3 regions of the Streptomyces sp. NPDC093568 genome follow, and region 2 is predicted to be linked to each of the others. Evidence: riboswitches for the same ligand, from Rfam matches in the RefSeq annotation. Region 2 holds a riboswitch; each other region holds the start of a gene.
What was found. Region 2 has a riboswitch for thiamine pyrophosphate ahead of ACIRD7_RS19980 (thiamine ABC transporter substrate binding subunit). Riboswitches for the same ligand answer to the same signal wherever they lie in the genome.
Positions count from the first base shown of each region.

Region 1 (9,381 bases), on a different contig from region 2:
GGAGCCCCTGTGGCCCAACTGGCAGGTGCTGGCCGAGCGCGAGCCGTATCCGTCGGTCCCCCACAAGCGGCTGTTGCGCACCCGCCGCGCGGGCACGCTCGCCGAGGTCGGCGCCTGGGAGCTGCGCGACCCCCGGCTCGTCGCCCTGCTGGAGAGCCACGCCCTCGCCTACGGCCTGGACCCCGGCGCCGCTCCGGCGAGCGCGGCGGTGCTGCCGTATCTGGAGCACGCCTTCGGCACCTGGTATGTGCGGGGCGGCACAAGGGAGTTGGCGCGGGCGGTCCACGAGCGGTGTGTGGCCCGGAAGGTCGAGTTCAGCTTCGGCGCGGAGGTCTCCGCGATCCTGGAGAAGGACGGCCGGGCGGCGGGACTCGAGCTGGCCGATGGATCGGTGGTCGAAGCCGACTTCGTGGTCTCCGGGGTCGCGCCGGGCGTGCTCGACCACCTCCTGCGGGGCACGGCGGTGCGCGGCGAGGGCGGGGTCGCGCCCCAGCGCGCGGCGGCGAGCCGGCTGACCGTGCTGCTGGCGCTGCGCGGCGGCCGCCCGGAAGGCGCGGCGCACCGCACGGTGGTGCACGCGCAGGACCGTGCGGCCGAGTTGGACGCTCTGTTCGGGGCGGGCGCCCCTGCCGCGCGTCCCACGGTGACCGTCCTGCGGCCGGACGACCCGGCGCTGGTTCCGGACGCCGGCCATGAGGCGGTCACGCTCTCGTCGACGGTTCCGGCACAGCCCGACGGGAGCGGGGCGCGACCTGAGATCTTCGACCGGCAGGCCGAGCACCTGATCACGGTCGCCGAGCGTGCCGTGCCGGACCTGCGCGACCGGCTGCTCTGGCACGAGGTGCGCACTCCCGCCGACATCGCGGAGGTGACCGGGGTGCGGGGCGGAGCGGTTCCGGCACCCGCGCTGGCCGCGGCGCGGGGACGTCTGCTGCACCCGTCCAACAGCACGGCCGTAGCGGGGCTGTTCACGGTCGGCGGCTGGTCCCACCCGGGCGGCGGGCTGCCGCACGCCGGGATGTCGGGCGCGCTGGTGGCGGGGCTGATCGTGGAGGGGCCGGAGTTCCGCGGCTCTCAGTGATCCGCGGGTGAGCGGGTGAGGGGTGTCGCGGGGGGCCGTCAGAAACGGTACTGCTCGTCGTACCCCTGCCCGTTCTCCTGGCCGTTGCCCTGGTACGGGTACTGCTGCTCCGGCGGGAGTTCGCCGCCGTACGCCTCGTCGGTGCGCTGCTGCGGGACCCAGACGCCGCCGGGCGGGGTCGTCTCGCCGTAGCCGCCGGTGGCGTACTGGTCCTGGCCGTAGCCCTGCTGGCCGTACTGCTGCTGGCCGTAGGCGTCGTAGGAGGCGCCGCCGTAGGTCTGGGCGCCGATGTACGGGTCGGAGTAGGCGGCGTACTGCTGCTGGCCGCTGGGGTCGTAGCCGTAATTCTGCTGGTCGTAGCCGGCGTAGGCGTCGTACCCGTAGCTCTGGTCGGCCGTCGCGTACTGGTCCTGGGGCTGCTGCTGGCCCGCGGCCGCGTAGTTCTGGTCGGCGCCGGCGTAGGCGGGGTCGCCGTATATGCCGTACGAGCCGGTGTCGTCCGGCATCGGCTGCGGCTCGTAGACCGCCGTCGTCTCCGCGGCGTTGTGCTGGCCGCGCGCCGGGGTGAAGACGTCGTCGCGGTCGTAGTCGTCGCCGTAGCCGGCGGTCTCCTGGCCGTAGGGGGCCGCGGCGCCAGCGAATCCGTCCTCGGACTCCTCCAGGCCGGAGACCTCCAGGGTCGGCTCCTGGCGCTCCGGTTCACCGCGGCGGCGCTTGGCGGCGGCCAGCGGGCCCAGGGCCGGCGCGGAGACCGCCCAGCCCGCCGAGAAGCCGCGGCGGAAAGACAGCGTGACGTAGGTCTGGCCGACCGCGAACGCCGCCGCGCCCAGACCGATGACGATGACGGACGGGATCAGCACCCCGACCACGACGCCGAGGAATCCGGCGAAGGCGAGCAGCCGCCAGCGCAGCCGTGCCTTGTACTGCAGCAGCACCTCGCCCAACAGCCACAGCGCGACGATGCCGAACGCGATGTAGAGGACCGTCCAGCCCATGTACGCCCCTCTCCCAGTGGCCGCCTACGCAGTGTGACGTATGTCAGGACGGCCGGTCTAGGCCTGCGGGGGATGGTGCAGGCCCAGGTTCTCGTAGATTTCCAGCGTCGCCGTGGAGTTGTTGAGCGTGATGAAGTGCAGTCCGGGCACTCCCTCGGCCAGCAGCCGTGCGCAGAACTCCGTGGCGAAGTCGATCCCGATCGAGCGTACAGCCGCCGGATCGTCCTTCGCTGTGAGGATCCGCTCTTTCAGGGCGGCCGGGAAGGCGGCGTTGGTGAGGGACGGGATCCGGTCCAGGGTCCTCGTGCTGGCGATGGGCATGATCTCGGGGATGATCGGGGTGTCGCAGCCGGCGGCCGAGACGCGGTCGCGCAGCCGCAGGTAGTCCTCCGGATCGAAGAACATCTGCGTGATCGCGTAGTCCGCGCCCGCGCGGCACTTGTCGACGAAGTGCCGGACGTCGAGCTCCCGGTCCGCGGAGCGCGGGTGCATCGCGGGGAAGGCCGCGACGCCCACGCAGAAATCGCCGGACGCCTTGATCAGTTCGACGAGCTCGGCGGCGTACGTCAGGCCCTGGGGGTGGCGCACCCACTCGCCCAGCGGGTCGCCGGGCGGGTCGCCGCGCAGCGCCAGCATGTTGCGGATCCCGGCGTCGGCGTACTGGCCGATGATGTTGCGCAGGTCGGCCACCGAGTGGTCGACGGCGGTGAGGTGGGCGATCGGGGTGAGCGTGGTGTCCGAGGCGATCGCCTCGGTCGCCTTGACGGTGCCGGCGCGGGTGGAGCCACCCGCGCCGTAGGTCACGGAGACGAAGTCAGGGCCGACGGCCTCGACCCGGCGCAGCGCGTTCCACAGGTTCCGCTCGCCCTTCGGGGTCTTGGGGGCGTAGAACTCGAAGGAATACGTCGTCTTGCCGGTCGCGAGCATCTCGCGCACGGTGCGAGCGTGGTCCGATCTGATGGATGCGCTGCCGAGGGCCATACCCGCAGGTTAGCCAGGGGTCCCCGGTCCCCCAACCGGACGCCGGACATTTGCCCGATTTGTCGGCCTGTTGTCCACTCCTTGGACAAACGACGGCCGAACAGCGCCCCAAGCCCACGGGAACGCGGCCGCGCTGACCACAGGCTGAGACGTCGGCGGGGCCGAACCCGCCTCCGGTCGGCCTAGGTCGCCGTCGCCCGGCACGCCGAGAGCACGCGCCTAGGCCTGCCGCAGTCGCTTGGCGAACTCCGCCGCCGCCGCGCCCGGGTCGTCCGCCTCCGTGATCGCCCGTACGACCACGACGCGCCGGGCGCCGGCCTCCAGCACCTCATCGAGGTTGCCGAGGTCGATGCCGCCGATGGCGAACCAGGGGCGGTCGGTAGCGAGGGAGCCGGTGTGCCGGACCAGGTCGAGGCCGGGCGCGTGGCGGCCGGGCTTGGTGGGGGTGGGCCAGCAGGGGCCCGTGCAGAAGTAGTCCACGCCGTCCTGGGCGGCGGCCGCGTCGGCCTCGGTGTCGGCGTGCGTGGAGCGGCCGATCAGGATGTCGTCCCCGAGGATCGCGCGGGCGGCGGGAACCGGGAGGTCGCCCTGACCCAGGTGCAGGACGTCGGCGCCGGCGGCGTGCGCCACATCCGCGCGGTCGTTGACCGCGAGCAGCTTGCCGTGCCGGGCGCAGGCGTCGGCGAAGACCTTCAGGTGTTCCAGTTCCTCGGCGGCCTCCATGCCCTTGTCGCGCAGCTGCACGATGTCGACGCCACCGGCCAGCGCGGCGTCCAGGAACTCCGCGAGGTCGCCCTGCCGCTTACGGGCGTCCGTGCAGAGGTAGAGCCGGGCGTCGGCGAGCTGACTGCGGACGCTGCCTGCGGTGACGGTTTCGGACATGCGGTGCCCCCTGGGGTCGGACTGCCGGTCGGGTGAGGTCGGGCGGGTGCCGGACGCAGGCACGGTAGCCGGAGCGGAGCGGGCGGGGCGGCGCCGGTCGGCGGGCGGCCCCGGCGGTGCCGTCGTATGCGGCCCGGCGGTGTCCTCGTGTACGGCGGCGCGGAACCACGCCCGTCGCCGACGGCGATCGATCGGCGCCGGGGTCGTGCCGGCCCGCGGCCGGGGCCCGCACGGCCCCGGCCCGGACGCCGGACGTTGTTCGGATCCCGGTGTTCGGCTCAGACGGCGAGCGCCTGGGCGCGGCGCTTCACCTCCGTGCCGCGGTTCTCGCTGAGGGCCTGCGCGGGGGTGCCGGGCAGGCTCTCGTCGGGAGTGAAGAGCCACTCCAGCATCTCTTCGTCCGTGAAGCCGTCGTCCCGCAGCAGCGTCAGGGTCCCGGACAGGCCCTTGACGACCTTGTCGCCGTCGATGAAGGCGGCAGGGACGTGCAGCGCGCGGTTCTCACCACGGCGTACGGCGATGAGCTGGCCCTCCTTGACCAGCTGCCGGACGCGGGTCACCTCGACATCGAGTTGTTCGGCGATGTCGGGCAGGGTGAGCCAGGCGGGGACGAGAGCATCGATCTTTGCGTCAATCTCGGTCACGGAAACAAGCCTGCCATCTGCCACTGACAGTCGGAAGTCAGGCCGGTCCACCTGGGAGGAGCCATCGCCTCAACGCGCTAAGCCGTCGCCGCCTTCAGCGGCCGGGCCGGGTCCGTCAGCAGCCGCGCGTCCATCGGCGTGCCCGACTCGATCAGCCGCCGCCCCTGCGCGAGGTCCCTCGGCCGGCCCACCGCCAGCAGGGCGACGAGGCGCCCCTCCCGCAGCCAGCAGACGCTCCACGCCGGGCCCGAGGGATCGCCGCGCCACAGGGTCGTGTCGGCGGCGGCGTGATGACCGGCGTACTGGACGAAACGGCCGAACTGCTCCGACCAGAAGTACGGCACGGGGTCGTAGACGGCGGCGGTCTCGCCGAGGATGTTCGCGGCGACCGTGCGCGGGCCCTGGAGGGCGTTGTCCCAGTGGTGCACGAGCAGGCGCTCGCCGTACCTGGCCGACGGGAAGGACGCGCAGTCGCCGACCGCGTAGACGTCCGGCGCGGAGGTGCGCAGCCGGTCGTCGGCGACGACGTCGCCGTGCGCGCCGAGCTCGATGCCCGAGCCGGCCAGCCAGGCCGTGGCGGGCCGCGCTCCGATGCCGACCACGACGGCGCCCGCGGCCAGCCGCGAGCCGTCGTCGAGGATCACCGCGCCGGGCTCGACGCGCGCCACGCGCGCGCGGGTGCGCAGCTCCGTGCCGCTGTCCTCGTACCAGGCGGTCATCCGCGCGGCCACCTCCGCGGGCAGCGCACCCGCGAGCGGCCGGTCGGCGGCCTCCACGACCGTCACCGCGCAGCCCGCCTCGCGCGCGGCCGTGGCGAACTCGGCGCCGATCCAGCCCGCCCCGACGACCACGATGTCGTGCTGGCGGGCGAGCACCGGCCGCAGCCGCTCGGCGTCGTCCAGGGTGCGCAGCAGATGCACGCCGGGCACGCCCTCGGCGCCGGGCAGCCGGATCGGTTCGGCGCCGGTGGCGAGCACGAGGACGTCGTACGGGACGGGCCCGGCCTCGGTGTCCAGTTCCCGGTCGGCGACGCGCACGCCGAGCACCTCGCGCCCGAGCCGCAGGTCGATGCCGAGCGCGTCGAAGTCGACGTCGAAGGCGGAGCCCTCGGCCTTGCCGAGCAGCACGGCCTTGGACAGGGGCGGCCGGTCGTAGGGCTGATGGGGCTCGGCGCCGATCAGGGTGATGGTGCCGGTGAAGCCCTGTTCCCGCAGGGCGACCGCCGTCTGCACGCCGGCCATGCCGGCGCCGGCGACGACCACGGACCGCTGCGACTGCGTCGTCTGCTCGCTCACCTGATCACCATAGACAACTGACAATTTGTCAGTCAGGAGTCGTGCTCAGTGACCTGCTCCACAACGCTGGTGCCGCTGCCCGGCTGCGACTCCCACTCCCAGCTCTCCTCCAGCCGCACCCGCCCGTCGGGCAGGTCGACCACCGTGGACACGCAGTGCCCCGAGGACGTGGTCCCGTCCCGCTTGAGCTGCACGTACCGGAAGTCCAGCCGGTCGCCTTCCCGGACGCCCACGAGATACCCGCGTACGACGTCGCCGCCCGCGTACTCGGCCCAGATCTCGCCGTCCTTCTCGTGGTACGTGAACCGGGTCCGGGTACCCACCTGACCTGGGGCTTGGTCCGCGACGGGGGCGAGGACGAGACCGTCGAGCGAGCGGGCCATGGGCTGAGGCTCCCTTACTGAGACATACGGCAGCGGGCTAGGGTGGCCCAAGTAGAGCACTCGCGGGAGCCCGGACGCACCGGGCTGAGAGGGAGGCTGGCGGCCTCCGACCGTACGAACCTGATCCGGGTCATGCCGGCGAAGGGAGGGGCTGGACGCCCATGTCGCGTACGCGAACGTCAGACGTCCTCGTCGTAGGGGGCGGAATCATCGGCCTGGTCACGGCGTGGCGGGCCGCGCAGCGCGGGTTCACGACGGCCGTCGTGGACCCGGAGCCGGGTGGCGGCGCCGCCCAGGTGGCGGCCGGGATGCTGGCCGCCGTCACGGAACTGCACTACGGCGAGCAGACCCTGCTGGGGCTGAACCTCGCCTCGGCCCGCCGCTATCCGGACTTCGCGGCCGAGCTCACCGACCTCACCGGCCACGACCTCGGTTACCGCCGCTGCGGCACGCTCGCCGTCGCGCTGGACGCCGACGACCGCGCGCACCTGCGCGAACTGCACGCCCTGCAGCACCGGTCGGGGCTGGACTCCGAGTGGCTGTCGGGGCGCGAGTGCCGGCGCCTGGAGCCGATGCTCGCGCCGGGTGTGCGCGGCGGGCTGCGGGTGGACGGCGACCATCAGATCGACCCGCGGCGGCTGGCCGGGGCGCTGGTGGCCGCGTGCGAGCGGGCCGGCGTGGTCTTCCACCGGTCGTGGGCCGAGCGCCTCGATGTCGTCCGGGACCGGGCGGCCGGCGTCACCACCACGGACGGCACCGAGCTGGGCGCGGACCAGGTGGTCCTCGCGGGCGGCAGCCTCAGCGGGCGGCTCGCGGGTGTCCCGGACGAGGTACTGCCGCCCGTGCGGCCCGTGAAGGGGCAGGTGCTGCGGCTCACCGTGCCGCGGCGGTACGCGCCGTTCCTGAGCCGGACCGTGCGGGCCGTGGTGCGCGGCAGCCACGTGTATCTGGTGCCGCGCGAGAACGGGGAGCTGGTCGTGGGGGCGACGAGCGAGGAGCAGGGCTGGGACACCACGGTGACCGCGGGCGGGGTGTACGAACTGCTGCGCGACGCCCATGAGCTGGTGCCGGGCATCACGGAACTGCCGCTCACCGAGACCCGGGCCGGCCTGCGCCCCGGCTCCCCCGACAACGCGCCGCTGCTCGGCCCGACCGAGCTTGCGGGACTGTCGCTGGCGACCGGGCACTACCGCAACGGCGTGCTGCTCACACCGGTCACCGGAGACGTCATGGCGCATGTGCTGGCCACCGGTGAACTCCCTCAAGAGGCCCGCGACTTCACACCCCGGCGGTTCACCGCCGCCGTCCTCACGGAGCAGCCGGCATGAACATCTCCCTCAACGGGGAGCGACGAGAGATCGCTCCCGGTACGGCGCTCGACGGCGCCGTACAGCTGCTCACCGCGGCGCCCTCCGGAGTGGCCGCCGCCCTCAACGAAACCGTCGTCCCGCGCACGCAGTGGCCGTCGACGCCCCTGACCGAGGGTGATCGCGTCGAGGTCCTGACCGCCGTCCAAGGAGGCTGAACCATGGCCGACGATCCCTTCGTCCTCGGCGGTACGTCCTTCACGTCCCGCCTGATCATGGGCACCGGCGGAGCGCCCAGCCTGGACGTGCTGGAGCGGGCGCTGGTGGCGTCCGGTACGGAGCTGACGACGGTCGCGATGCGGCGGGTGGACCCGTCGGTGCACGGTTCGGTGCTGTCCGTGCTGGAGAAGCTCGGGATCCGGGTGCTGCCGAACACGGCGGGCTGCTTCACCGCCGGGGAGGCCGTGCTGACGGCCCGCCTCGCGCGCGAGGCGCTCGGCACCGAGCTGATCAAGCTGGAGGTCATCGCCGACGAGCGGACGCTGCTGCCGGATCCGATCGAGCTGCTGGACGCGGCCGAGACGCTGGTGGACGACGGTTTCACCGTGCTGCCGTACACCAATGACGACCCCGTGCTGGCGCGGAGGCTGGAGGACGTCGGCTGCGCGGCGATCATGCCGCTCGGGTCGCCGATCGGTTCCGGGCTCGGCATCCGCAATCCGCACAACTTCCAGCTGATCGTCGAGCACGCGCGCGTGCCGGTGATCCTGGACGCGGGTGCCGGTACGGCGTCGGACGCGGCGCTCGCGATGGAGCTGGGGTGCGCGGGTGTGATGCTCGCCTCGGCGGTGACGCGGGCGCAGGAGCCGGTGCTGATGGCCGACGCGATGAGGCACGCGGTGGACGCGGGACGGCTGGCGTACCGGGCGGGGCGGATCCCGCGGCGGCACTTCGCGGAGGCGTCGTCGCCGGTGGCGGGCCTCGCACGGCTGGACCCGGAACGCCCCGCGTTCTGAACGCGCGTTCGAGGGAAAGTCTTCGGCCAGTGAGGCGTCCGTCACAGGTCAGCTTCAGTCCCGCTCCGATCCCGGCCGAACCGGACGGCGTGTCAGTGTCTGCTCGTACACTCACCTGCGTGGATACGACCCTTCAGGACCCTCTGGTCGGGCAGGTGCTCGACGGCCGGTATCGCGTGGACGCGCGGATCGCGGTCGGCGGGATGGCCACGGTCTACCGGGCCCTGGACACCCGCCTGGACCGCGTGCTCGCGCTCAAGGTGATGCATCCCGCGCTGGCGGTGGACGGTGCGTTCGTCGACCGGTTCATCCGGGAGGCGAAGTCCGTCGCCCGTCTGGCGCATCCGAACGTGGTGCAGGTCTTCGACCAGGGCACCGACGGGTCGTACGTCTATCTCGCCATGGAGTACGTCGCGGGCTGCACCCTGCGTGACGTGCTGCGCGACCGCGGGGCGCTGCAGCCGCGGGCCGCCCTGGACATCCTGGAGCCGGTGCTCGCCGCGCTCGGCGCCGCGCACCGGGCCGGTTTCGTGCACCGCGACATGAAGCCCGAGAACGTGTTGATAGGGGACGACGGGCGGGTCAAGGTCGCCGACTTCGGGCTCGTGCGGTCCGTGGACACCGTGACCAGCACCACCGGCGCCGTCCTCGGCACCGTCTCCTATCTCGCCCCCGAGCAGATAGAGCAGCCCGGCACCGCCGACGCCCGGGTCGACGTGTACGCGTGCGGTGTCGTCCTCTACGAGATGCTGACCGGCGAGAAGCCGCACGACGGGGACTCCCCCGCCGTGGTGCTC
Region 1 covers NZ_JBIWJD010000005.1:433,568-442,948, forward strand. The annotation lists gene ACIRD7_RS22655 (phytoene desaturase family protein) at 1-1,081, shown strand, start outside; gene ACIRD7_RS22660 (hypothetical protein) at 1,120-2,076, opposite strand; gene metF (methylenetetrahydrofolate reductase [NAD(P)H]) at 2,134-3,057, opposite strand; gene thiE (thiamine phosphate synthase) at 3,277-3,939, opposite strand; gene ACIRD7_RS22675 (Rv2175c family DNA-binding protein) at 4,218-4,583, opposite strand; gene ACIRD7_RS22680 (NAD(P)/FAD-dependent oxidoreductase) at 4,661-5,878, opposite strand; gene ACIRD7_RS22685 (hypothetical protein) at 5,911-6,261, opposite strand; TPP riboswitch at 6,314-6,425, shown strand; gene thiO (glycine oxidase ThiO) at 6,423-7,589, shown strand; gene thiS (sulfur carrier protein ThiS) at 7,586-7,786, shown strand; gene ACIRD7_RS22700 (thiazole synthase) at 7,790-8,584, shown strand; gene pknB (Stk1 family PASTA domain-containing Ser/Thr kinase) at 8,704-9,381, shown strand, end outside.
Region 1: linked by a shared signal. The riboswitch ahead of thiO (glycine oxidase ThiO) and the one ahead of ACIRD7_RS19980 (thiamine ABC transporter substrate binding subunit) in region 2 are both predicted to bind thiamine pyrophosphate.

Region 2 (9,381 bases):
GGCGTCCCCGACCTCGGGCGCGTCCCGCAGCGCACACGCCGCTTCGAGGCGCGGCGCGTCCTCCGGCTGCAGATGTACGGCGACATGGGTGCCCTTGAAGGTCCGCGCGGCGACCGTGCAGCGCAGGCCCGCGTCGGGGGCGACGAGACGGACCCCGGCCGGCCGTACGAGCAGCGTGCGCGTGCCCTGCGCGGCGCCCTCGCCCACCGGGAGCTTCCCCCAGGGCGTGTCCGCGGCCTCGCCGGCGACGCTGCCCTGGACCACGTTGTCGAAGCCGAGGAAGCGCGCGACGAACTCGTCGACGGGCCGCTGCCACACCTCGAGCGGCGTCCCGCTCTGCGCGATCCGCCCGTCGCGCATGACCACGACCCGGTCGGCGAGCGCGAAGGCCTCACCCTGGTCGTGCGTCACCGCCAGCACGGTGGTGCCCAACCGTCCGAACAGCTCCCGGAGTTCGACCACGAGCCGCTCCCGCAGCGAGCGGTCGAGCTGGCCCAGCGGCTCGTCCAGCATCAGCAGTCGGGGCCGGGGCGCGAGCGCGCGGGCCAGCGCGACGCGCTGCTGCTCGCCGCCGGAGAGGGAGGCGACGGCACGCCGGGTGGCCCCCGGAAGTCCGACCAGGTCGAGCAACTCCCGTACCCGCTCGCCCTGTTCGCCCTTGGACGCGCCGTGCATCCGGGCCCCGAAGTCCACGTTGCCGCCGACGTCCCGCTGCGGGAAGAGCTGATGGTCCTGGAACATCAGCCCGACGCCCCGCTTGTGGGCGGGCACACCGGCCTGGTCCCGCCCGTCGAGCGACACCCGCCCGGCGTCGAGGGCCTGCAGCCCCGCCACCACCCTCAGCAGGGTCGACTTGCCGCTGCCGCTCGGCCCGAGCACGCACACGATCTCGTGCTCGGTGACATCGAGGTCGACGGCGTCGAGCACGGCCCGCCCGCCGAAGCGCACGGTCGCCCCCGCCAGACTCAACAGCATCTAGAACTCACCCGTCCGATCCGTACGAAGCCGCTCCAGCACCAGCAGCGCCACCGCGCACACCACCATCAACACCGTCGAAAGAGCCATCGCCTGGCCGTAGTTGAGCTCGCCGGCCCGCCCCAGCAGCCGCGCCACCGCGACCGGCAGCGTCGGGTTGTCGGGCCGTGCGATGAACACGGTCGCGCCGAACTCCCCGAGCGACACCGCGAAGGCGAACCCGGCCGCGATCAGCAGCGCCCGCCGCACCATCGGCAGGTCCACCTCACGCCAGACCCGCCAGGGCGAGGCCCCCAGCACCGACGCCGCCTCGCGCAGCCGCTGGTCCACGGCCCGCAGCACGGGCAGCATGGTCCGTACGACGAAGGGCACCCCCACCAGGGCCTGCGCGAGGGGCACGAGGATCCACGTACTGCGCAGGTCGAGGGGCGGCTCGTCCAGGGCGATCAGGAACCCGAACCCGACGGTCACCGCGGACACCCCGAGCGGCAGCATCAGCAGCGCGTCGAAGCCCCGGACGAACCGGCCCGCGTCCCGCCGGGTGAGCGCGGCCGCCGCGAGTCCGCCGATCAGCACGGCGATGAGGGTGGCGGCGACGGCGTACTGGAGGGAGTTGCCGATCGCCTCAATCGGCGCCACCAGGAAGATCCCCCCGTCGGCGCTGGTCAGCGCCCGGTAGTAGGCGAAGTCGGGGGCGTCCAGGGAACGCTGCACGAGGACGGCGAGCGGCAGCAGCAGGAGTACGGCGATGACGGCCAGGACACCGGCCAGCAGCGCCCACTGCCCCGCCCCGCGCGGCCGGCGCGCGGTCACCGACGCGTCCACCAGACGCAGGGCGCTCTCCCGCCGCCGCACCGTCCAGGCGTGCACGGCGAGGATCGCGGCCACCGCGAGGAACTGGATGATCGTCAGGACGGCGGCCGTGGACAGGTCGAAGATCTCGGAGGTCTGGCGGTAGATCTCCACTTCGAGGGTGGAGAAGGTCGGCCCGCCGAGGATCTGCACCACACCGAAGGAGGTGAAGGTGAACAGGAAGACCATGAGCGCGGCGGCGGCGACGGCGGGCGCGAGCGCCGGCAGGGTGACCTGACGCCAGGCTCTGAGGGGCGACGCCCCGAGCATCCGCGCGGCTTCCTCCTGGCGCGGGTCGAGTTGCGCCCAGAGCCCGCCGACCGTCCGTACGACGACGGCGTAGTTGAAGAAGACGTGGGCGAGCAGGATGGCCCACACGGTGGTGTCGAGCCGTACGCCCCACAGTTCGTCGAGGAGTCCGCCGCGGCCGACGAGCGCGAGGAACGCCGTGCCGACGACGACCGTCGGCAGCACGAAGGGGACGGTCACCACGGCCCGCAGCACGTTCTTGCCGGGGAAGTCGAAGCGGGCGAACACATAGGCGCCCGGCAGCGCGATCAGCAGGGTGAGGGCGGTGGAGGCGAGCGCCTGCCAGGTGGTGAACCACAGGACGTGCCGGATGTCGGACTGCCCGAGCACCTCCGGCAGACGCCCGAACTGCCAGACCCCGTCGACCTTCAGACCGCGCCCGACGATCGCGGCGACGGGGTAGGCGAAGAAGACCGCGAAGAACGCGACGGGCACGGCGACGAGGCCGAGCCGCACCGCCGCGCTCCGCCTGCGTCCTTCGCGGGGTGCTGCTTCCGCTACTTCAGTACGAGCGAGGTCCACGACTTGACCCAGTCGTCACGGTTGTCGGCGATCTTCGCGGGGTCCATGGTCTGAGGGTCCTTGGCCTGCGGGCCGTACTTCACGAACTCCGGCGGAACCTGGGCGGCTTCCCGCACGGGGTAGACGAACATGTTCAGCGGCATGTCGTCCTGGAACGTCTTGGTCAGCAGGAAGTCGAGGAGCGCCTTGCCGCCCTCGGTGTTCTTGGCGTTGCTGAGCAGGCCCGCGTACTCGACCTGCCGGAAGCAGGTGCCGTCCGCGACACCCGTGGGGGCGCTGGCCGGCTTCGGGTCGGCGTAGATCACCTCGGCGGGCGGCGAGGAGGCGTACGACACGACGAGCGGCCGGTCGGCCTTGGCCTTCTTGCCGCCGGCGGAGCCGGAGAACTCCTCGTTGTAGGCCTGCTCCCAGCCGTCGACGACCTTCACGCCGTTGGCCTTCAGCTTCTTCCAGTAGTCCTGCCAGCCGTCGTCGCCGTACTTGGCGGCGGTGCCGAGCAGGAAGCCGAGGCCGGGCGAGGAGGTGGAGGCGTTCTCGGTGACGAGGAGGTCCTTGTATGCGGGCTTGATCAGATCGTCGAACGATGCCGGCGGGGCCAGCTTGTGCTCGGTGAAGTACGCCTTGTCGTAGTTGACGCAGATGTCGCCGGTGTCGATCGGCGTGACCCGGTGCTTGTCCTGGTCGATCCGGAACTCGGGCAGGATCAGGTCGGACCCCTTGGCCTCGTACGACTGGAACAGGTCGTTGTCGAGGGCGCGGGAGAGCAGGGTGTTGTCGACGCCGAAGAAGACGTCGCCCTGCGGGTTGTCCTTGGTCAGGATCGCCTTGTTGACGGCCTGCCCGGCGTCGCCGTCCTTGAGCACCCGGACCTTGTAGCCGGACTGCTTCTCGAACGCGGCGAGGACGTCCTTCGAGACGGCCCACGAGTCATGGCTGACGAGCGTCACGGTCTTGCTCGTGGACTCTCCGCTGCCACTGCCCGAGTCGGAGGATCCGCACGCGGACAGCGTGACAAGGCCCAGCCCGACGGCGACGGCCGCGAACTTCTTGGTTGTGCTCACTGAATTCCTCCTGGGATGGACCAGGAAGAGACGCGGCCCTGCCCAGGAGCCTTTTCGACTCCTGGGCAGGGCGCAACAGCTTGAGTGGTGACCGAACTTCCTACCCAGAATGACCTGGGCAAGGTTCAGAGGGTCTGCGGCCCGGTTGCCGCACTCTCAGCGCTGTGGCGCTCCCCTGTCGGAATATGAAGATGTGCTTACGACGGTCTTACGCTGGCCAGACTACCGCTCGGTCGCGGCGAGCTGACCGCACGCCCCGTCGATCTCCTGACCACGGGTGTCCCGGACCGTCACCGGCACACCATGGGCGGCGATCGCCTCGACGAACGCCTTCTCGTCCTCGGGGCGCGACGCGGTCCACTTCGAGCCGGGAGTCGGGTTCAGCGGGATCAGGTTCACATGCACGGGCTTGCCCTTGAGCAGCCGCCCGAGCCGGTCACCACGCCAGGCCTGGTCGTTGATGTCCCGGATGAGGGCGTACTCGATGGACAGCCGACGGCCGCTCTTCTCCACGTACTCGAACCCGGCATCGAGCACCTCGCGCACCTTCCACCGCGTGTTCACGGGGACGAGGGTGTCGCGCAGCTCGTCGTCGGGCGCGTGCAGCGAGATCGCGAGCCGGCACTTGAAGCCCTCGTCGGCGAACCGGTGGATCGCCGGAACCAGACCGACCGTCGAGACGGTGATCCCGCGCTGGGACAGCCCCAGCCCGTCGGGCTCGGGGTCGGTGAGCCGGCGAATGGCCCCCACGACCCGGTTGTAGTTGGCGAGCGGCTCGCCCATGCCCATGAAGACGATGTTGGACAGCCGCGAGGGCCCGCCGGGCACCTCGCCGTCCCGCAGCGCCCGCATCCCGTCCACGATCTGGTGCACGATCTCGGCGGTGGACAGATTCCGGTCCAGCCCCGCCTGCCCGGTGGCACAGAACGGACAGTTCATCCCGCACCCGGCCTGCGAGCTGATGCACATGGTCACCCGGTCCGGGTACCGCATCAGCACCGACTCGACGAGCGTCCCGTCGAACAGCCGCCACAGCGTCTTGCGCGTGGTCCCCTGGTCCGTCGACAGATGCCGTACGACGGTCATCAGCTCGGGAAGCAGCTCCTGGTGCAGCTTGGCCCGCGACCCCGCCGGGATGTCGGTCCACTGCTCCGGGTCGTGCGCGTACCGCGCGAAGTAGTGCTGCGAGAGCTGCTTGGCACGAAACGGCTTCTCCCCGATCGCGGCGACGGCGTCCTTGCGCTCAGCAGGCGTGAGATCGGCAAGGTGCCGCGGGGGCTTCTTGGCTCCGCGGGGGGCTACGAAAGTGAGTTCTCCGGGCTTAGGCATGGCTCAACCAGTGTCGCAGATCCACTTGAGTGAACTGCGGCCGCGGCCGGTTACGACGCGCCGGCTCCCCGCCACTCGTCCAGCCGGACCTCGATCACCCTGCCGATCTGGGGTTTTTACGCTGGTTGGCATGGAAGCGCGCCTTCTTCTGGCGATTCCCGCACGTGTTCATGTCACACCATTTGCGGGTGCGGCTCTGGCTGGTGTCGAAGAAGGCCGCTCGGCAGGTTGGCGACGCGCACAAGGCCAGTTTCCCGTCTCGTTCGCCCGCGATGATGCTGATCGCGTCCGCGGCGATCACGCCGAGGGCGTCTTCCACGCAGGAAGCCGAGCTGAGCTGCCAACGCCGCCGGCCCTCGGGCGTCAGGATCGCCGCGGCCCGGCCCTGAGCGCTGCATTCGTTGATGACTTGGACAGCGGACGCGGGGAGGGGGTCCTGGATCGCGGCCGCCGTCGCGGCGGCGTGAATCGACTCCCTCAGTTCCCGGGCGCGGTCGAGCTGGGCGGTGGTGCAGGAGTCCACGGCGAGGCCGCTCACCGCCAGCCAGTCGACGAGTCGGTGCGGCGTGGGGATGCGCTCCACGGCGTTGCCGTGACGCTCCGACAGGGTCCCCGTGAAGCTGGTCGCCAGCACGTTGCCGAGGCGGAAGTCAGGGAAGCCGGCACGCATGGAACCACCTTAGCCGGTTGCCGTATGACTCGGCGGGCTGCTAGAACCGTCTTAGCCGGTTCGCGGCAGGTAGCGGCCGGTTCCATGACGGTCAGGAGGTCTTATGCCTCGTCCAACCGGCGACGTACACGCATTCGAAGCCCACGCAACTGACGCTGACCTCGACGATCTGCGCGCGCGACTGGCCGCCGCGCGACTGCCGGAGCGCGAAACGGTCCCTCGCGCCGCGCCCGGGCCCCGTCGGTGGGAACAGGGTGTTCCGCTCGCCGACCTCGTCGATGTCGTGAACTACTGGCGCACCGGGTACGACTGGCGGCCGTTCGAAGAGCGCCTCAACCAGATCGGCCAGTTCCGCACGACCATTGACGGTCTGGGTATCCACTTCCTGCACCGCCGGTCCGCGCGCGCGGATGCCATTCCTCTGGTCCTGACGCACGGCTGGCCGGACAGCATCGCGCGATTCGTGGATGTCCTCGACGAGCTGGCCGACCCGCGAAATCCGGACGCGCCGGCGTTCCACGTCGTGGTCCCGTCGCTGCCGGGGTTTGGCTACAGCGACAAGCCGGCCACTACCGGGTGGGGTACCGAAAAGATCGCGGCCGCCTGGGTGGAGTTGATGGAACGGCTCGGCTACAGCGAGTTCGCAGCCCACGGCGGCGACTGGGGCGGGAACATCACCACGGTTCTCGGCGGCAGGTTCCCGGCGCACGTTCTCGGCATCCACACCACGTTCGCGGAGGGACCGCCCGGGCTGACGACGGACGGGCTCACGGCGGTCGAGCGCAGGTGGGCCGAGGACACCCGCGATTTCTGGCGCCACCGCGCGGCGTACGCCAAGCAGCAGGCGACCCGGCCGCAGACCATCGGCTACTCGCTCGTCGACTCACCGGTCGGGCTTCTCGCCTGGATCCTCGACAAGTTCGCCGAGTGGTCGGACACCGAGGACAGCCCGTTCGAGACGATCTCCAGGGACAGGGTTCTCGACGACGTCACCCTGTACTGGCTGACGCGGACCGGCGCGTCGTCGGCGCGTATCTACTACGAAAGCCACAACTCGCTGGACCCCGAACTGCGGGTCGACGTCCTGTCAGCGATCACTATCTATCCCCACGACGTCGAGAAGTGTCCCCGGCCCTGGGCCCAGGAGCGGTACCGACAGATCGTCCGATGGGGGGCGCCCGAAACCGGGGGGCATTTTCCGTCGCTGGAGGTTCCCGAGTATTTCGTCAGAGATCTGCAAGAGGGTCTCGGGGCAGTGCTGGCCGCCAGTCGGTGAACGCGGCTGCAGACCTGCCTACGGGGAACCCGTTCCCGGGCGATTGCGGTTTTGCGGCAACCACCCGGGAACGGGTTTCTTCGATTCAGCAGTGGTCGGTGTTCGTCTTGTACCAACCGCCCCACGTATTGGTCGCGTAGTCGTCGTAGTTGCAGTAGTAGTTCCCCGACTCCGTGACGACCTTGACGGCCTTTCCGGCGGAGCTCTCGAAGTAGCCGACCGTGGCCAGGGCCTTGCCGTTGCCGGGGAGCTCCTTCCAGCCTCCCGCGCCTGACCAGGTGTGCCAGATGGTCCCCGAGGGCGCCACGCCGAAGCACTCGTCCGGCCCGTACTGCCAGTCGACGAAGTCAGCGCCGTATTCGTTGAAGTTTCCCGTGTATCCGAAACAGGTTGCCGAAGCCGCTGACGCGGGTGAAGTGGAGATGCCCACCGCACCGAATGCCGCCACGGACACCGCGGCAGCAGTGACCGCCAGACGGAAACGAGACTTCACGAGTTCTCCTCTGTTCGGTTCCGGCCTTCTTGATCGAGCTCGCCTTACGCTATGCGGGCCCGAAAGGATCACACAAGCGCGGATTTCGGCTACTCGCACACAAATGGACCGGTTAATTCCGAGTAGAGGAGTGATTCATGGATTTAGAGCAGGTGTAACCTTCCCCACGGATTCCCGATGCGCAATTCGGGTCAACAACACCGGAAGCGCGGTGTGCGGGCGCGCGGGGCGGGTCGACGGCTCGGTTGCGTCCGCGCCGCCGTAGTCGGGTGAAACGGGCGTTCGAGCTGGCCGGGAACCCTAGCCCCTCGCCCCCTCCAGCCGGTCCTTGAGGAGTCGCTCGTCGCGCGGCAGTTCCTTGCGGACCTGGGGGCGGACGACGAGCGGTACGAGGACCTTGCCGATGCCGTGGCCTTCGAAGTCGACCTCGATGGAGACCCGGGAGCGGCGGCCGCCGTCGAGCGGCTCGATCTCACCGTGGCTGCGGGCGCGGACGGGGCCGTCGATGCCGTGCAGATCCCAGCTGTGCGGTGGATCCAGCTCGTCGAACTCCACGGTCATCGGGATTTGACGGCTTCCTACGCGCCGGGTGACCCGGACCCTGGAGCCGGAGTGGATGGGCCCTTCGTCGAGCGACTCGGCCGCGACGGCGCTCAGCTGCCATTCCGGCAGGTGGGAGGGGTTGGTGATGTACGCGTAGACCTCGTCCGGCGTGCAGTCGACGTCGATGACTTCTCGGATGGCGGTCATGGCGACCCCCTTTGAGTGCCTTTGCGGGCGTACGGCCTTTTCGCGGACGTACGGCGCCTTTGTGGTCGTACATCGAAATCGTCCCACAAAGCAAGGAGCCTCCGCTCAGCCAGAACGGAGGCTCCCGGATGCGATGCCGAAAAAACCGTCAGCCGGACCCGACGAACAGCACGAGCAACAGCCACACCACCGGCGCCGTCGGCAGCAGCGAGTCCAGCCGGTCCATGATCCCGCCGTGCCCCGGCAGCAGCGTGCCCATGTCCTTGATGCCCAGGTCCCGCTTGATCATCGACTCACCGAGGTCGCCCAGGGTCGCACTGGCCGCGACCGCGAGGCCCAGGAGCAGGCCCTGCCACCAGGTGCCGTCGTCGATCAGGAACTGCATGCACAGCGCGCCCGCCACCATCGCGAAGCTCACCGCACCGAGCAGGCCCTCACGGGTCTTGCCGGGGCTGATGCGCGGCGCGAGCTTGGTTCTGCCGAAGCGCCAGCCGATGGCGTACGCGCCGGTGTCGCTGACGACCGTGAGGAGCAGGAACGTCAGGACGCGCCACGGGCCGTCGTCGGCCGTGAGCATCATCGCGACGAAGGTCGCCAGGAACGGCACGTAGAAGGCCGCGAAGACGCCCGCGGTGACGTCCCTGAGGTAGCCCTCCGGTGGCTCGGTCATCCGCCAGACCAGTACGGCCAGCGCGGTCAACGCCATCGCCACCCAGGCGCCCTCGGCACCCCGGACGTATCCGGCGACGACCATGGCCGCGCCACCGAGCGCCAGCGGCACGAGCGGGGCATTGATGCCCTTGCGCTCCTCGAGCCGCTTGGTCAGCTCCCACAGGCCCACGACGACAGCGACCGCGACGACACCGACGAAGACGGCCTTGACGACGAACAGCGACGCGACGATCACCACGCCCAGCCCGACACCGACCCCTATGGCCGCACTCAGGTCGCGCCCCGCGCTCTTCTTCTGCGGCTGGGGCGCCGGCTGCGGGGCGTCGGGCATGGGCTCCGGATTCTGCGGCGCCGCCTCGAAGGGCCGCGCCTGCGGCATGTCGTGAGACCGCGTCTGCGGGGGCCGGCCGTGGAACAAGGGGCCGCCCGTCCGAGCGGCCCCCCGGTCGTCATCCTGGTCTCCGCCATACGC
Region 2 covers NZ_JBIWJD010000004.1:558,311-567,691, reverse strand. The annotation lists gene ACIRD7_RS19990 (ABC transporter ATP-binding protein) at 1-975, opposite strand, end outside; gene ACIRD7_RS19985 (ABC transporter permease) at 976-2,658, opposite strand; gene ACIRD7_RS19980 (thiamine ABC transporter substrate binding subunit) at 2,634-3,719, opposite strand; TPP riboswitch at 3,799-3,906, opposite strand; gene rlmN (23S rRNA (adenine(2503)-C(2))-methyltransferase RlmN) at 3,942-5,048, opposite strand; gene ACIRD7_RS19970 (CGNR zinc finger domain-containing protein) at 5,143-5,718, opposite strand; gene ACIRD7_RS19965 (epoxide hydrolase) at 5,822-6,994, shown strand; gene ACIRD7_RS19960 (hypothetical protein) at 7,080-7,487, opposite strand; gene ACIRD7_RS19955 (SRPBCC family protein) at 7,788-8,237, opposite strand; gene ACIRD7_RS19950 (phosphatidate cytidylyltransferase) at 8,386-9,381, opposite strand, start outside.

Region 3 (9,381 bases), on a different contig from region 2:
GTCCGCACTACCCCACCGCATGAGCCCTACTATCGGCTCGCCATGACAGCAGCAGGGAAGCACCAGGTGAGCCGCGCGGAAACCTCACGTCGAGGCAGTCGGCCCGGTCGGGCGGGCATCAGAGACGTGGCGGCCGCCGCCGGAGTCTCCATCACGACCGTCTCCGACGCCCTCAACGGAAAGGGCCGGCTCCCCGACGCCACCCGGCGGCATGTCCGCGAGGTCGCCGACCGGCTGGGCTACCGGCCCTCGGCCGCGGCCCGCACCCTTCGCACGGGCAAGTCGGGACTCATCGGCCTGACCGTGACGACATACGGGGATGAACCTTTCACCTTCACCGAGTTCGCGTACTTCGCCGAGATGGCCCGTGCGGCCACCTCGGCCGCGCTCGCCCGCGGCTACGCCCTCGTGATCCTCCCCGCGACCTCGCGCCACGACGTCTGGTCCAACGTCGCCCTCGACGGCACCGTCGTCATCGACCCCTCCGACCAGGACCCGGTCGTCAGCGAACTGGTCAGACAGGGGCTCCCGGTCGTCTCCGACGGCCGCCCCGCCGGCTCGCTCCCGGTCACCGCCTGGGTCGACAACGACCACGAGGCCGCCGTGATGGGCATCCTCGATCACCTGGCCGACGCCGGCGCCCGCCGGATCGGCCTGCTGACGGGCACCACCACGGACACGTACACCCATCTGTCGACTACGGCGTACCTGCGCTGGTGCGAGCGCGTCGGACAGGACCCGGTGTACGAGGCCTACCCGGCGCACGACCCGTGCGCGGGCGCCGTCGCCGCCGACCGGCTGCTCGCCCGCCCCGACCGTCCCGACGCGGTCTACGGCCTGTTCGACCCGAACGGCACGGACCTGCTCGCCGCGGCCCGCCGCTACGGTCTGCGCGTACCGGACGACCTGCTTCTGGTGTGTTGCAGCGAATCCACGGTGTACGCCAACACCGAGCCGCCCATCACCACGCTCTCCCTCAAGCCGCGCCGGATCGGCACGGCGGTGGTCCAGCTCCTCATCGACGCCATCGAGGGGGTCGACTCGGACCAGCCGGTCGAGCAGGTGATACCGACCGAGCTGATCGTGCGTACCTCGTCCCAGCGACGTCCGCCGCGGACGACGGTCAGCCCGCCCCGGTCCCCCGAGGAGCGGTAAGGGCGCGCCGAAGCACGGCACGGGCTGGTCGGGGGGCCGGCCCGGCGCGTTTGTCGAGTGGTCGAAGCCCGGCCCAATCGGGGCGAAAGCCGCAGTGAACAGGAGTCCTGCTCCGATTCACCACCCCTGGGTCATCACATGGCGCGATCGGCATTCCTATGATGGGCCCACGACACCCGCGGGCCGCTGCGACCAGGCAGTCCGATGCGGTGCAGGTGCGGCGCGATGGTGGAGGGGTCTGATGACTCAGGGGGCCGGTCAGGGACCCGAGGTGGAGCGCACGGCGACGTTGCGCGACTTCCGGGTGCCCGCATACGTCCACGAGACCGGTCCGTACGCCCACAGCACGCACCCGGGCGAGGTCGCCCCGCCCCTCGACGAGTCCTATCCCGAGGGGTACACGCCCACGCAGCGCGATCTGCCGGTGATCAATCGCGGCGACACGGTCCAGGTGCAGGTCGATCCCGCCTCCCTGCCCGCCCAGCAGTCCACGCGCGGCTCCGGCCCGCTGTTCGTCGTCGGCGATGTGCACGGCTATCTCGACGAGCTGATGGCGGCCCTCCAGGAGAAGGGCCTCATCGACGCGGCGGGCAACTGGTGCGCGGGCACCGCCCGGCTGTGGTTCCTCGGCGACTTCACCGACCGCGGCCCGGACGGCATCGGCGTCATCGACCTCGTGATGCGGCTGTCCGCCGAGGCCGCCGCGGCCGGCGGCTACTGCAAGGCCCTGATGGGCAACCACGAGCTGCTGCTGATCGGCGCCAAGCGGTTCGGCGACACCCCCGTCAACTCCGGCGCGGGCACGGCCACCTTCCAGGCGGCCTGGCTGCTCAACGGCGGCCAGAAGACCGACATGGACCGCCTCCAGGACCACCACCTGCAGTGGATGTCCCGGCTGGACGCCATTGAGGAGGTCGACGGCCATCTGCTCGTGCACTCGGACACCACCGCCTATCTCGACTACGGCGACTCGATCGAGGCGGTCAACGACACGGTCCGCGAGACGCTCACCCGCAACGACGCCGACGAGTGCTGGGATCTCTTCCGCAAGTTCACGAGGCGCTTCTCCTTCCGCGACGAGGGCGGCGCCGACCATGTGCGCTCCCTGCTCGATACGTACGGCGGCACCCGCATCGTTCATGGCCACAGCCCCATTCCGTATCTGCTGGGCGACGTCGGCTCCGAGGACGGCGAGGACAACGCCGGACCGCTGGTCGAGGGACCGCACCTCTACGCGGACGGGCTCGCCATCGCGATGGACGGCGGCGTGACCATGGCCGGAAAGCTGCTGGTGCAGCAACTTCCGCTGGATATCTGAACGTTCAGCGGGCAGACGTCCCCCCATCGCACAGCGACGGAGGACGGCGCAGGCCAGGGCCCAATTTTGGCAAACCCCCTGTCACCGCGTGCCGTCACCGCTCTACCATCGGCTTATCCGTAGCAGGCTCCCCTCCGTTTCTGCCCGACGGCTCGTTGGCATGCGAGCCCCAAGCCCTACGGAGCATCGGGGGATGCACATGAACAGCGTTCCGCAGCACCTGCACAGCGAGGACCGCCAAGAGTACGAGCGGATCCTCGACGAGGCGCTGCGCTCCGCACCACACCGCCCGGAACTGGCCGCTGTGGGACAGCGGCTCAACCCCGAACAGCTGCGCACCATGGCGCTGAACGCCACCGCACTCATCACGGCGGCCGCGGCGACCGAGTACCAGCACTACGTGAAGGTCCGCGAGGAACTGCGCCGGCCGGCGCCGTCCACCCCGTCGTCCGTCCGCGAGTCCGGCTCCACCGAGTCGGGCACGGGCGGGATGGGGCTCGCCGCCACCATGGGAGAAGTCGCCGAGACGGCCGGTCCCGGAGTCGTCGCCGTGCTCGCCGTCCTGGCACCCGTCCTCGCGGGCACCGCCGCGGCGATATTCCTGCTCGTCGGCTACATCCTGAAGATGTTCAACCCCGAGCCGGCCTTCGCCCAGACCATGCTCACCACCGGATGGGTGTTCGGCGCCATCGCGGCGGCCGCGATCCTGGTCGCCGCCGTCGGCCTCCTCCTCACCGCCCTGCGCAACCGTCCGGCCTTCGACGGCGGGCCGTACGGCGAACTGAGCGAAGAGGTGGCACGGGCCAGGGAAGCCTGGCGCGAAGCCCTGCTGGAGCGCGGCGTGCTGCCCTTCCTTCGGGAGGCGCTCGCCGACCCCGGCACGGCGGCGGTCCTGCACCGCACGCCACCGTCGGCACCGGCCGGCCGGATCCCGAACCTCGGCTACGACCGCCCGGGTTTCAGCAGCCCGGACAACGGCCCCGCCGCGGGCCCGCGTCCGAGCTTCAGCAGCCCGGACTACACGAGCCCGGACTTCGGAGGTCCGGAACACCAGCCGGAGTAACCCCTCGGCTTGCGCCCCCGCTGCGAGCAGGCCCCCGGCAGGGGACCTCCTCCTCGACGGAACCCCGAGGAACCTTCCTCGGGGAGGCGCAAGCCGACGAGCCGGCTCGGCCATCCCTACACCAGGGCATGGCGCCCTGGGTCAGGACGTCGACGTCAGTCCGCGATCGGCAGGTACACCCGGTTGCCCGCCGCGGCGAACTCCTTCGACTTCTGAGCCATGCCCTCCACGATCTCCTCCTGGGAACCGCCGTGTTGGCGGCGGATGTCCTGGGAGATCTTCATCGAGCAGAACTTCGGCCCGCACATCGAGCAGAAGTGCGCCGTCTTGGCGGGCTCTGCCGGAAGGGTCTCGTCGTGGAACTCCCGTGCCGTGTCCGGGTCCAGGGCGAGGTTGAACTGGTCCTCCCACCGGAACTCGAAGCGTGCGTCGGACAGCGCGTCGTCCCACTCCTGTGCACCGGGGTGCCCCTTGGCGAGGTCGGCCGCGTGGGCAGCGATCTTGTAGGTGATGACGCCGGTCTTGACGTCGTCGCGGTTGGGCAGGCCCAGGTGCTCCTTGGGCGTGACGTAGCAGAGCATCGCCGTGCCCCACCAGGCGATCATCGCGGCACCGATGCCGGACGTGATGTGGTCGTACGCCGGCGCGACGTCCGTGGTCAGCGGGCCGAGCGTATAGAACGGGGCTTCATCGCAGATCTCCTGCTGAAGGTCGATGTTCTCCTTGATCTTGTGCATCGGGACGTGACCCGGACCCTCGATCATGGTCTGTACGTTGAAACGCTTCGCGATCCGGTTGAGTTCCCCGAGCGTGCGGAGCTCAGCGAACTGCGCGTCGTCGTTGGCGTCCGCGATCGAGCCCGGCCGCAGCCCGTCGCCCAGCGAGTACGTGACGTCGTACGCGGCGAGGATCTCGCAGAGTTCCTCGAAGTTCTCGTACAGGAACGATTCCTTGTGGTGCGCCAGGCACCACGCCGCCATGATCGAGCCGCCACGCGAGACGATGCCGGTCTTGCGGTTCGCGGTGAGCGGCACGTACGGCAGGCGGACGCCCGCGTGGACGGTCATGTAGTCCACGCCCTGCTCGGCCTGCTCGATGACCGTGTCCTTGTAGATCTCCCAGGTCAGTTCCTCGGCCTTGCCGTCGACCTTCTCCAGCGCCTGGTAGAGCGGCACCGTGCCGATCGGCACGGGGGAGTTGCGCAGAACCCACTCGCGGGTGGTGTGGATGTTGCGGCCGGTGGACAGGTCCATGACCGTGTCAGCGCCCCAGCGGGTCGCCCAGGTCATCTTCTCGACCTCCTCCTCGATGGAGGAGGTGACCGCGGAGTTGCCGATGTTGGCGTTGACCTTCACCAGGAACCGCTTGCCGATGATCATCGGCTCGATCTCCGGGTGGTTGACGTTCGCGGGCAGCACGGCCCGGCCCGCCGCGATCTCCTCGCGCACCACCTCGGGCGAAACGTTCTCCCGGATGGCCACGAACTCCATCTCGGGTGTGATCTCCCCACGGCGGGCATAGGCGAGCTGAGTGACCGCCTGGCCGTCACGGCCGCGACGCGGCTGACGCGGGCGTCCGGGGAAGACCGCGTCCAGGTTGCGCAGGCCGCCACGCGGCGAGGTGTGCTTGATCCCGTCGTCCTCGGGACGGACGGGCCGGCCCGCGTACTCCTGGGTATCGCCGCGGGCGATGATCCAGTTCTCCCGCAGCGGGGAAAGCCCCCTGCGGACGTCGGTCTCGGTGAGGGGATCGGTGTACGGGCCCGACGTGTCGTACAGCGTGACCGACTGCCCGTTGGTGAGGTGCACCTGGCGGACCGGCACTCGCAGATCGGGGCGTGAGCCCTCGACGTACGCCTTGTGCCAGCCGATGGACTTCCCGGCCTCCGTGGGCTTTTCGCCCTGCTCGGACTGTTCGTCCCGCCTGGACTGTTGGTCCGACATGGACTGTTCGTCCTGGCTGGAGGCAGGCGTGCGCGCGTCCTTGATGGTCATGAGACCTACTCCCTACGCCGGCATTACCCGGTAACAGGTTCGGCGGTCGACGCAGCGATATCCGTCTGCCGATGTTTCGTGTGCAACATCACTCGTGATGGGTGATGTTTCATGTGAAACATCGCTGGGACGGAGGTCAGCGCCCTCTCAGCCCGGTGCTCCGAGCTCCCGCGTGTACAAAGGTGGCACCACGCTAGCGTCAATTCGGGCGCGGTGAACAGGGGGCCCCATTCGTTCTTGCGATGATCGGTCGGTGACCACGACGCATGAACCTCCGTACCCACCGCCCGAACCGCCACGCCGACCGGGTGCTGGAAGCGGCTTCGGAAACGGTCCCGGGAGCGGTTCGGGAGGCGGTCCCAGGGGCGTTCCTGGAGGTGGCCCTTTGCAGGGCAACGGACGTGTGGACGGCCGGGGTCCAGGGGTTCCCGGGGGCCGTTACGAGGGTGGCTACGGCCGGGATTCCGGGGGCGGCCAGGACGGCCACACGCCTGGAAACGGCGGGTGGCACGAGCACGGCCCCGGGGCCGGCGGGATGCGCGAGCACGGCGAGGGCTTCGGCGGCGGGTTTGGCGGTGAGTACGAGCGCGGACCCGGTTCCGGTGGTCCGCACGACCGTGGTCCCGGTTCCAGTGGTCCGCACGACCGCGGTCCCGGATCCGGCGGGCGACGCGGCGGCGGCGGGGGTCCTGGGGGTCATGGGGGCGACGGTGGTGACGGTGGTGACGGTCGTGATGGGAACGGCGGACATGGGCCGGGGAACGGTCATGGGCACTCGCACAGTCACGCCCACGGTCCGGCGGCTCCCGTCTCGCAGCATTTGCGCAAGGTCATCGCGGCGGTCCTGATCCCGTTCGCCGCGGCGGTGGTCGTCGGGCTAGCGGTGCTGTGGCCGGGCGGTGCCCCGCCGCACGAGCGCACCGGGGTCGGCTTCGACCGGCAGACCCAGCAGGCCACCGTGACCAAGGTCGTTGAGGTGAACTGCAAGGACGTGGGCGCCTCGGGAGTGCCCCCGACCGGCGACACCTCCACCGCCGAGGGGTCCGCCGCGGTGCAGCAGGAGAAGGGGACCTGCAAGAAGGCGACGATCCGTGTCGACACCGGCAAGGACAAGGGCCGTACGTTCACCGAGATCGTGCAGCCCGACCAGTCGCGCCAGCTGCACGAGGGCCAGGAGGTCGTGGCCGCCTACGAGCCATCCGCCCCCAAGGACCTGCAGTACTCGGTGACCGACGTGAACCGGCGCGTTCCGTTGGCGGTCCTCGCCGGGATCTTCGCACTCGCCGTCGTGGTCGTCGGGCGGTTGCGGGGCCTCATGGCGCTGATCTCGCTGGCCATCAGCTTCCTGGTGCTGAACTTCTTCATCCTGCCCGCGATCCTCCAGGGCTCGAACCCGCTGGTCGTGGCGGTGGTGGGATCGAGCGCCATCATGCTGATCGCCCTCTATCTGTGCCACGGTCTCTCGGCCCGTACCTCGGTCGCGGTACTCGGCACCCTCATCTCACTGCTGCTGATCGGCGTCCTCGGCTCGGTGTTCATCGACTGGGCCGCGCTCACCGGGAACACGGACGACAACACCGGCCTCATCCACGGGCTGTATCCGTCGATCGACATGAGCGGTCTGCTGCTCGCCGGCATCATCATCGGCTCGCTCGGTGTCCTCGACGACGTGACGGTCACGCAGACGTCCGCGGTCTGGGAGCTGCACGAGGCGAACCCGACGATGGGCTGGCGTGGGCTGTACCGCGCGGGCATCCGCATCGGCCGTGACCACATCGCGTCCGTCGTCAACACCCTCGTCCTCGCCTACGCGGGCGCCGCGCTGCCGCTGCTGCTGCTCTTCTCGATCGCGCAGAGCGGCGTCGGCACGGTCGCCAACAGCGAGCTCGTCGCGGAGGAGATCGTGCGCACACTGGTCGGCTCCATCGGACTGGTCGCGTCGGTACCGGTCACCACGGCCCTCGCGGCCCTGGTGGTCTCGGCCGACCGACCGGAAAAGGGTGCGGTGCCGGTCGGTGCCGAGCCGGTTCCGGCGAGCGGTCAGGCAGCTCCGGGACGGGGCGGGCGGGGTCGTCGGCGCAAGCGGTGACGTGTCAGGGGGAGGCTTCGGTGGGCGGCTCGGGGGGTGGGGCTTCGGTGGGCAGGGCTTCGGTAGGTAAAGCTTCGGTAGGTAGGGCTTCGGTAGGCGGGGCTCCAGACGTCGGCCGACAGAGGCGATGAGGCCCCAAGCCCCGTCGTCGGCGCCCAAAGCCCCGTACCCGGCACCCCAAGCCCCGTACCCGGCACCCCAAGCCCCGTGCCTTCGCCCAGAAGCCCCGCAGCCGACTCCGCCCATCCGGCGGAGCGCGAAGCACACTCCGCGGGGCGGAAGCGCCCTCACGCGCCCCTTGTGCACCCGCTGAAGCGTTACGCCACCCTGGCCCACGCAGACGTAACGCTTCAGCCGGCGCTCTGCTCCTCCGCCAGGATGCGGTCCAGAGCCTCGTCGAGGTGGGCGTCGAAGTCGGCGAGCGTGCCCTCCTGCCCAAGCGGCACCAGCTTGTCCGTGCGGTCGAGAAAGGCCACCAGCGGCGCCACGGAGGACCGGAACAGCGCCTGATCCGCGCCGACCTGAAGCCGGATCAGAACGTCACCCAGCGTCTCGGCGCCCGCGGGCGAGACCCGCACGTCTCCCTCCCCGCACGGCCGGCCCACCCCGTCGACCAGCAACTCGCGGCCGAAGGCCCAGGTCACCGGGGCATCGCCGGGCAGATGGAAGGTCAGTCGCACCGCATAGGGATCACAGGTCTCGTACCGCAGCTCCACCGGGATGCGGAAGGAGAGCTCCTCGGACACGAGAAAGCTCATCATGACCTCTGCCTGTACGGACTCTCGCATCGCCCTACCCCGTCGTTTGCCTTCGACTGGCCGGGACCGGACCCCGAGCCTGGTGGAATCTTGCTGAACGTACACGAGAGATCACAAGGAGTGAGTTTTCAGATACTGATAGAGATCGCCAGTGACCCCAGACGCCGCCCGACTTCCTCCTGCAGCTGACGTGCCGCCTCGAACAGGCGGTCGTCCTGCTCGACGGGCAGGGAAATGGCCATCGTCGCGGCCGTGGTGCCCACCGTGATCGGGATCGCGGCGCACACCGTGCCCAGGGCGTACTCCTGACGCTCGGTCACCGGCTCCATCCGACGCATCCGTTCCAGCCGCCGGAGCAGCGTGCGGCTGTCTCGGACCGTGTACGGGGTGATGGCCTGCACGGGATGGCGGTCCAGGTGATCGCGCCGGGCGTCCTCGTCCAGCTGGGACAGCAGGCACTGACCGATGGCGTGCGCGTGGCCGGTCTCACGGAAGTCGGCCCACTCCTCGACCGCCGGGTTACCAGGGGTGTCCGAGACGCACATGACCTCGATCTCACCCTCGCGGTACTGGGCGTAGTACACGGGTACGCCGATGGCGTCGCGGCACTGGGCGAGCGCGTCGGCAACCGTGCTGCGACGTTTCTGCTCGGCTCCGCTGCTGCTCAGCCGCACGGCTGCCTCGCCGAGGAAGAACAGCCCCCGGTCGCGTTGCAGATAGCCCTCGTGCACCAGTGTGCGCAGGAGGTGGTAGGCGGTGGGCAGTGCCAGGCCCGTCTCACGGGCGAGTTGCTTGGCGGGGGCGCCGCACTCGTGGTCGGCGACGCATTCCAGCAGGCGCATCGCGCGCTGGACGGAACTGATGAGGGTCGCGGAGTTGGACTGCGCGGTGGGTTCCGGGGAGGCCTGGCGCGGTACCTGAGGTACGGCGGAGCGGGGCCGTCCGGGGGGTGCGTGGGGTGCTGAGCGTGCGGTGTCAACCGTGGCCAAGGGTCACTCCCGAAG
Region 3 covers NZ_JBIWJD010000008.1:276,618-285,998, reverse strand. The annotation lists gene ACIRD7_RS30410 (LacI family DNA-binding transcriptional regulator) at 43-1,155, shown strand; gene ACIRD7_RS30405 (metallophosphoesterase) at 1,397-2,473, shown strand; gene ACIRD7_RS30400 (hypothetical protein) at 2,667-3,536, shown strand; gene thiC (phosphomethylpyrimidine synthase ThiC) at 3,692-5,530, opposite strand; TPP riboswitch at 5,523-5,712, opposite strand; gene ACIRD7_RS30390 (YibE/F family protein) at 6,066-7,619, shown strand; gene ACIRD7_RS30385 (SsgA family sporulation/cell division regulator) at 7,970-8,407, opposite strand; gene ACIRD7_RS30380 (IclR family transcriptional regulator) at 8,506-9,366, opposite strand.
Region 3: linked by a shared signal. The riboswitch ahead of thiC (phosphomethylpyrimidine synthase ThiC) and the one ahead of ACIRD7_RS19980 (thiamine ABC transporter substrate binding subunit) in region 2 are both predicted to bind thiamine pyrophosphate.